3 regions of the Streptomyces sp. NPDC050759 genome follow, and region 3 is predicted to be linked to each of the others. Evidence: riboswitches for the same ligand, from Rfam matches in the RefSeq annotation. Region 3 holds a riboswitch; each other region holds the start of a gene.

The links. A riboswitch is a leader RNA that binds a small molecule or an ion and turns the genes downstream of it on or off. The one in region 3 is predicted to bind S-adenosylmethionine.
Region 1: it holds a riboswitch for S-adenosylmethionine, as region 3 does, so the genes downstream of both, ACIBJB_RS41240 (putative leader peptide) here and ACIBJB_RS00805 (aminotransferase class V-fold PLP-dependent enzyme) in region 3, are expected to answer to the same signal.
Region 2: it holds a riboswitch for S-adenosylmethionine, as region 3 does, so the genes downstream of both, ACIBJB_RS14485 (amino acid ABC transporter permease) here and ACIBJB_RS00805 (aminotransferase class V-fold PLP-dependent enzyme) in region 3, are expected to answer to the same signal.

The regions. Positions count from the first base shown of each region.
Region 1 is NZ_JBITGI010000021.1:151,824-154,075, forward strand. Features, by position in the region: gene ACIBJB_RS41235 (DUF1684 domain-containing protein) at 1-815, opposite strand, end outside; gene ACIBJB_RS41240 (putative leader peptide) at 1,024-1,146, opposite strand; SAM riboswitch class IV at 1,174-1,283, opposite strand; gene ACIBJB_RS41245 (hypothetical protein) at 1,294-1,542, opposite strand; gene ACIBJB_RS41250 (hypothetical protein) at 1,620-1,853, opposite strand; gene ACIBJB_RS41255 (beta-galactosidase) at 2,166-2,252, opposite strand, start outside.
Region 2 is NZ_JBITGI010000004.1:214,461-216,712, reverse strand. Features, by position in the region: gene ACIBJB_RS14490 (glutathione S-transferase family protein) at 1-564, shown strand, start outside; SAM riboswitch class IV at 630-739, shown strand; gene ACIBJB_RS14485 (amino acid ABC transporter permease) at 1,076-2,059, shown strand; gene ACIBJB_RS14480 (amino acid ABC transporter ATP-binding protein) at 2,056-2,252, shown strand, end outside.
Region 3 is NZ_JBITGI010000001.1:178,913-181,164, forward strand. Features, by position in the region: gene ACIBJB_RS00805 (aminotransferase class V-fold PLP-dependent enzyme) at 1-1,354, opposite strand, end outside; SAM riboswitch class IV at 1,475-1,591, opposite strand; gene trpD (anthranilate phosphoribosyltransferase) at 1,663-2,252, opposite strand, start outside.

The sequences.
Region 1 (2,252 bases), on a different contig from region 3:
CCCCGCTCGCGGGGGATCCTCTCCCCGGCCTCGATCGCCACGGGCAGCCGGTTCTCGGCCGGCGGCAGCGGGCAGGTGGCCAGATCGGTGTAGGCGCACGGCAGGTTCGCCGCCCTGTTGAAGTCCAGGACGACCGTGCCGTCGGCGGCGGGCGGGTCGAGGGCGAGGGCCCGGTTGGCCGCGTAGGTGGTGACCCCGGAGGTCGCGTCGGTGAACAGCACCAGCAGACTGCCCGGAGCGTGTCCGGAGAACGCGGTCAGGGCCAACTCCCGTCCGTCCAGCTCGAATTCGATCCGCCCCGGCGCGTCGTACACGTGCTCAAGGCCCTCGACCGCGGCGCCCACGGTAGTGGGCCGCGGCTCGTCGAAGGCCGTGTACCGGCCGGTCACGGACCAGCGCGGGTGCGGGGCGTAGGCGGGGGTGCCGGTGAAGGCGGCGCGCAGGGGTGCCTCCGGGTGCCGGGGACGGACGATGTCGTGTCCGCCGCGCTTGGCCACCTCGATCACCGCGTCGCCCCAGGCCACGTTCACTCCGCCGCGCTCCGGCAGCACCCCGAAGCGGTGCTCGCCGCGCACGGGGGTGCCGTCGACGACCAGTTCCTCGCCGTCGTCGAGGACCACGACGACCCCGTCGGCGCCGGTCGACCAGGAGCCCGGAGCGTCGGGGAAGCGCTGCGGCTCGTCGACGAGCCAGTGCAGGCCGGTGATCGCGAGGAATCCGTGCGGGTCGGCCAGGCGTGCCTCCTGCCTGGTGTGCCACTCCTGCCAGTCGTGGGCGAAGGCGGACAGGTCTGCGGGGGTGTCCTGAACGGTCATGCGTGCTCCTTCTACGGATGCGGGCATGGAGATGAGGGGATGGTGTCGCTCACGAAAGGAGCGGCACGGTGTGAGAGCGCCGAGAGGGAACAGGCTCAGGAGTTGCCGCGGGTGTCAAAACCGGCGGTGAGCGGCTTCAGACGTACCAGCGGTGAGCGGCTTCAGGCGCACCAGCGGTGAACGTCTTCAGACGGTCGACGGGACCCAGTCAGCCATGACACAGGCAGCTGGTGATGCGCTGCAGGTCGATGTGACGTCGACGGGAGAAGCGGGGGAGAGTCGCCGTAGCCGGAATGGAGGAACTCGAGACGCTGCTGTACCGCACGCTCACTCCTCCTTGTCCGGCCCCTGCGACGGAGCCACGCGCTTGCCGGGTCGGCGACCCGGCCGGGCTTTCACCTGGAGCACCCCACCGCGTCGGAGGGTTGCCGGTCAGCAAGCCAGGGCTTGATGCTGACACTCAATGCCATGTGAAACGTTATCTACCTCCGTCGTAATCAGTCAACGGGGCCCGGGTGTCCTGGTCCGGGTAGCTGAGGACGGGTTGACGGGCCGTGAGGCGGGGGCGCAGCAGTGACAGGACGGCGGCCGCGGTGAGCAGAGCGGCACAGAGGAGAGTCGCGTGGGCGAATGCCGTACGGGGGCCGCCGGTTGATCCCGACGTGCCGTGCAGATAGCTCCCGGAGATGGCGCTCAGGGCGACGGCCGCGGCGATCCGCTGGGCCATCTGGAGAATGCCACCGGCGACTCCCGCGGCCTCGGCCGGGGCATGCTGAAGAACCAGGGCCTGGTTGGGGGAGACGGTCAGCCCGGCGGCGGCACCGGACAGGAGCTGAACGGCGGCGAGCAGCAGAGGGAGCGCGGTGCGCGGCGCGGCGAGGGCGACGGCCGCGCCGCCGGGTTCCGGACGACGACTTGTCCTGGACCGGGGACGGGGACCGGCTTCTGCGTGACCGCGAAGTCCTCGGGCCGTGGCAGCCCGTCGGGGATGTCGGCCAGCAGAATCTCACGGGTCGTGGAGGGCAGGACATCGGCCATGTCGGGGCTCCTGGACGGGTTGGAGGGTGAGCGCGGTCTGTGCAGCCGGACCGGTCCGGCTGGAGGCGCGCAGACGCTAACCCCTGACGTGCGCGTCAAAGGCAAGGCGGTTGCGGTCACCGGCACGAGAGCAACTTGTCTACGTGCAGGGCAAGTCGCCCGCCCCATACGGTGCTGACGCGAATGAGCGGCTGCCGCCCGTCGCGCGCCACGGGAGCAGACGGATCGGGGAGGTGCGACTCCTGCTGTCTGGCGCACAAGATGGCGCAGTGCCCTCGTGCCGACTGTGTCCGGCCACCGCCGGCCGGTGGATCAGCGGGGCTCGCGGACCACGGCGACGCCTCCCGGTGGGACGGTGACGGTTCCGGTGACCGGTGTGCCGGTGAGGAGTTCGACGCC
Region 2 (2,252 bases), on a different contig from region 3:
CCGGTGCTCAGCGACGACTGGTCCGGACGGATCGTGAGCACGTACGCCCCGGACATCATGCGCGACCTCGCCCGCCGCTTCGCCACCGGCGGTCCGACCCTCCACCCGTGCGGGGCGGAGTCGGAGATCGAGGCCGTGGAGCGGATGTGCGCGGACGGGATCGAGGAGGCGGCGCAGCGGGCGGGGTCGGCCGGCCAGGAGCCGGCGGAATGTGAGAGCGCGCTGACCACGCTGCTGGACAACCTCGGCGCCCTCGACCGCTGGCTGGTCGGCCGCGCCTACCTGATCCGCGACGAAGTCACCGCCGCCGACGTCGAGTTGTGGGCCGCCCTGGTCCAGCTCGACACCGTGCACCGCAACCATCTGGACGCCGCCGCCGTCCAGCGCATCGCCGACCATCCCACCCTTTGGGCCTACGCCCGCCGGCTCGCCGCCCACCCGGCCTTCGGCAGGCACCTCGACCTCGACGGCATCGAACGCCGCCACCACGCCCACTGCCAGGGCCTGGAGGCCGCCGGAGCGGCCGTCCAGATCCTCGACTGGGCGGCCCACGCCACCCGTTAGCCGTTCCATCAGGTGGACCGGCGTTGACATACGTTCGAGCCATTGTCTTGACTACTGCCCAGAACGGTCATGAGCGTCAGCGACAAGCCCTGGCTTGCTGACCGGCAACCCTCGCACCGCGGTGGGGTGCCCCAGGTGACGACCGGACCGGATGACGTTTCGGTAAGCGCGAGGCCCACAGGGCCGGAACAGTGACGGTGACGCCATGTACGCAGCTCCCAGGACGGCCACGCGCCGCCCGCAGGGCTGCGTACGGCCGTACCCGAACCCTCTCGTCGCCGATCGCGCCGTCGATCTGCTCCGCGTGAACAGCGCACTGTGTACCGCACCGGGCCGTGCCCGCTGTCGAGGCTGACCCTCCGCCTCCGCAGCCCCCGCGTTCCTGACGAACACCGCGCCCGCGGTGTGCCGTCGTCCGCCCAGCCCCCGGTGCCCGAGCGTCCCGTACTGCCGAAGTAGTACGCGTGTTCGCCGTGCCCCAGGGGACACCCGACTCCGCCGGAGCCCCCTCATGAGTGAACTCCCAGGTGCCGCAGTGTCCGTCACCGAGGCACCGCCCCAGCCCGACACCCCGTCAAAGCCCTTGGCAGCGCAGCGAGTTCTGCCGCTGAGGCGACCGGGCCGCTGGATCGCCAGCGCCGTCGTCCTGGTCCTGATGGCCCAGTTCGTCCACGGCCTGGTGACCAACCCGTTCTACCAGTGGGACCGGTTCGGCTACTGGTTCCTGCGGCCGACCGTCCTCGACGGGCTTGTGATCACCCTGGAAGTCACCGCCTACAGCGCGGTCCTCGGCCTCCTCGGCGGCATTCTGCTCGCCCTGGCCCGGCTCTCGAAGAGCCCGGTGCTGCGGGCGGTGAGCTGGACCTATGTGTGGGCTCTGCGCTCCATTCCCCTGATCGTCCTTCTGCTGTTCCTCTACAACTTCAGCGCCCTGTACAAGACGCTGAGCGTCGGCGTCCCCTTCGGGCCGGCCTTCTTCTCCTTCGACGAGTCTCGGCTCGCCACCGACATGGTCATCGCGGTGATCGGCCTCAGCCTCAATGAGGCCGCCTACGCCGCGGAGGTCGTCCGTGGCGGCATCCTCTCCGTCGACCAGGGCCAGCACGAAGCGGCCTCGGCACTCGGGCTGCCCAAGGGCTACCAGTTCCGGAAGATCGTCTTCCCGCAGGCATTGCGCTCGATCACCCCCAACTACGTCAACCAGCTCATCGGCCTCGTCAAGAGCACCTCGCTGGTCTTCTACGTCTCGCTGCTCGACCTGTTCGGCACCGTGCAGTCCATGGGCTCCACCTACCCCGGCGACATCGTGCCGCTGCTCCTGGTCGCCACCGTCTGGTACCTGATCCTCACCAGCGCGGTGTCCGTCGTTCAGTTCTATGTCGAGCGGTACTACGCCCGGGGCGCCACCCGCTCCCTGCCGCCGACCCCGCTCCAGAAACTGCGCGCCGGTCTCACCGACCTGCGGGCCCGCATGCGCAGGGAGGCCGCCGTATGACCGCCGCGACAGCCGTCGAGGTGCACGGTGTGCACAAGTGGTACGGCGCCCACCGGGTCCTGGACGGTGTCGACCTGACCGTGCGCCCCGGCGAGGTCACCGTCATCCTCGGCCCGTCGGGGTCCGGGAAGTCCACGCTCCTCAGGGTCATCAACCACCTGGAGAAGCCGGAGATCGGCCACGTCAGCGTCAA
Region 3 (2,252 bases):
CCGGGACGCAGCGGCCGTCCTCGGTGCGGTACGTCCACTTCGCACCGTCCTCGACCAGTTCCTTCACGGCCCGCACGAACCGCTCCACGTGCTCGTCCGGTGTGCCCGCGCCGAAGCTCACCCGGATCGCGTTGAGCGACTTCTCGCCGGGCGCGGCCTCGGGGGCGCCGCACTCGCCCTGGGACTGCGGGTCGCTGCCGAGGAGGGTGCGGACGAGGGGGTGGGCGCAGAAGAGGCCGTCGCGGACGCCGATGCCGTACTCGGCGGAGAGGGCGGCGGCGAAGTGGGAGCTGTTCCAGCCCTCGACGACGAAGGAGAGCACGCCGACGCGGGGGGCGTCGTCGCCGAAGAGCGAGAGCACGCGGACCTCGGGGACCTCGGCGAGGCCCGCCCGCACCTTCTCGATCAGGTGCTGCTCGCGGGCGACCAGGGTGTCGAAGCCGGCCTCGGTGAGCGCCCGGCAGGCGGAGGCGATGGAGTAGGCGCCGATGACGTTCGGCGAGCCGGCCTCGTGGCGGGCGGCGCTCTCGTGCCACTCCACGTCCACTCCCCCGTCCTCGCGCCGTGTGACCTTGCGGCTGGCGCCGCCGCCCGCGAGGTAGGGATCCGCGGCCTGCAGCCAGTCGGCGCGGCCGGCCAGGACGCCCGAGCCGAAGGGGGCGTAGAGCTTGTGGCCGGAGAAGGCGACCCAGTCGACGTCGAGGTCACGGACGCTCAGCGGGTGGTGCGGGGCCAGCTGGGCCGCGTCGAGCACGATGCGGGCGCCGTGGGAGTGAGCGGCCGCCGCAAGCTCCCGTACGGGCCACAGCTCACCGGTGACGTTGGAGGCACCGGTGACGCAGACCAGGGCCGGGCCCTGGGGGTCGCGGTCGGCGAGGGCCTTCTCCAGGGTCTCGACGGCCTGCCGCGGGGTGCGCGGCGCGTCGAGGTAGGTGACGCGGGCGTCCTGCCACGGCAGCAGCGAGGCGTGGTGCTCGGTCTCGAAGACGAAGACCTGGCAGTCGGCGGGGAGGGCGGCGGCGAGGAGGTTGAGCGAGTCGGTGGTCGACCGGGTGAAGACCAGCTGGTCGTCGTCGCGGCAGTCGAGGAACTCGGTGACGGTCCTGCGGGCGTTCTCGAAGAGGTCGGTCGACAGCTGCGAGAGGTAGCCGGCGCCGCGGTGCACGCTGCCGTAGTAGGGCGCGTAGGCCGCCACGTCGTCCCAGACCCGCTGGAGGGCGGGGGCGCTGGCCGCGTAGTCGAGGGCCGCGTAGGTGACCTCGCCGCCGGTGACGAGCGGGACGGTGACATCCCGGCCCAGAACGGGCAGCTGGGCACAAATGGTCCGGGCGGGGGCAGCGGTGGAGACAGACATGGGGAACTCCCGTGACAAGAAAGGTGAGATGGGTGTGCGGAGGCGGGGCTCGGCGCCCTATCGCATTCGCTTGCTCACGGAAGACTCCCTCGAATGACCAGGACCCCTGGTTTCGAGAGGGGCCCGCGCTTGCCGTAGACCTCGCTGCCTACGGCCTGGTCTTCACCCGGGGCACCCCGCCACGGACGGAGGGTTGCCGGACAGTCGGCCGGGGCCTCATGACTGTCACTCATGACCTGGTTCAGAAACGTACGTGAGGTGATCGCGGTCCCGCAACCCGTGTCCGGATGACGGGACCGCGATGCCCGCTACGCGTTGCTCGCGGCCACCCAGCGATCCAACGTGCGCCTGGCGGACCCGGAGTCGATCGACTCGGCGGCCCTCGTCATCGCGGCGCCGATCTGCTCGGCCAGCGTCCCCGAACCCGGGTCCAGCGCCACCAGCGCCGCCGCCGAGTTCAGCAGTACGGCGTCCCGGACCGGGCCCTTCTCGCCGTCCAGCAGCCGCCGCGCGACCTCCGCGTTGTACGACGGGTCCGCGCCCCGCAGTGCCTCCACCGGGACCAGCTCGAGGCCGACGTCCCGCGGGTCGAAGCTCTGCTCGGTGACCTTGCCGTCGCGCACGACCCACACCCGGGACGTGGACGTCGTGGTCAGCTCGTCGAAACCGTCGTCGCCGCGGAAGACGAGGGAGGAGTTGCCCCGCTCGGCCAGGACGCCGGCGATGAGCGGCGCCAGGCGGGGGTCGGCGACGCCCACGGCCTGCGCCTTCACCTTGGCCGGGTTGGTCAGCGGACCGAGCGCGTTGAAGGTGGTCCGGATCCCCAACTGCCCTCGTGCGGCGGCCACATGACGCAGCGCCGGGTGGAACTTGATCGCGAAGCAGAAGGTGATCCCGG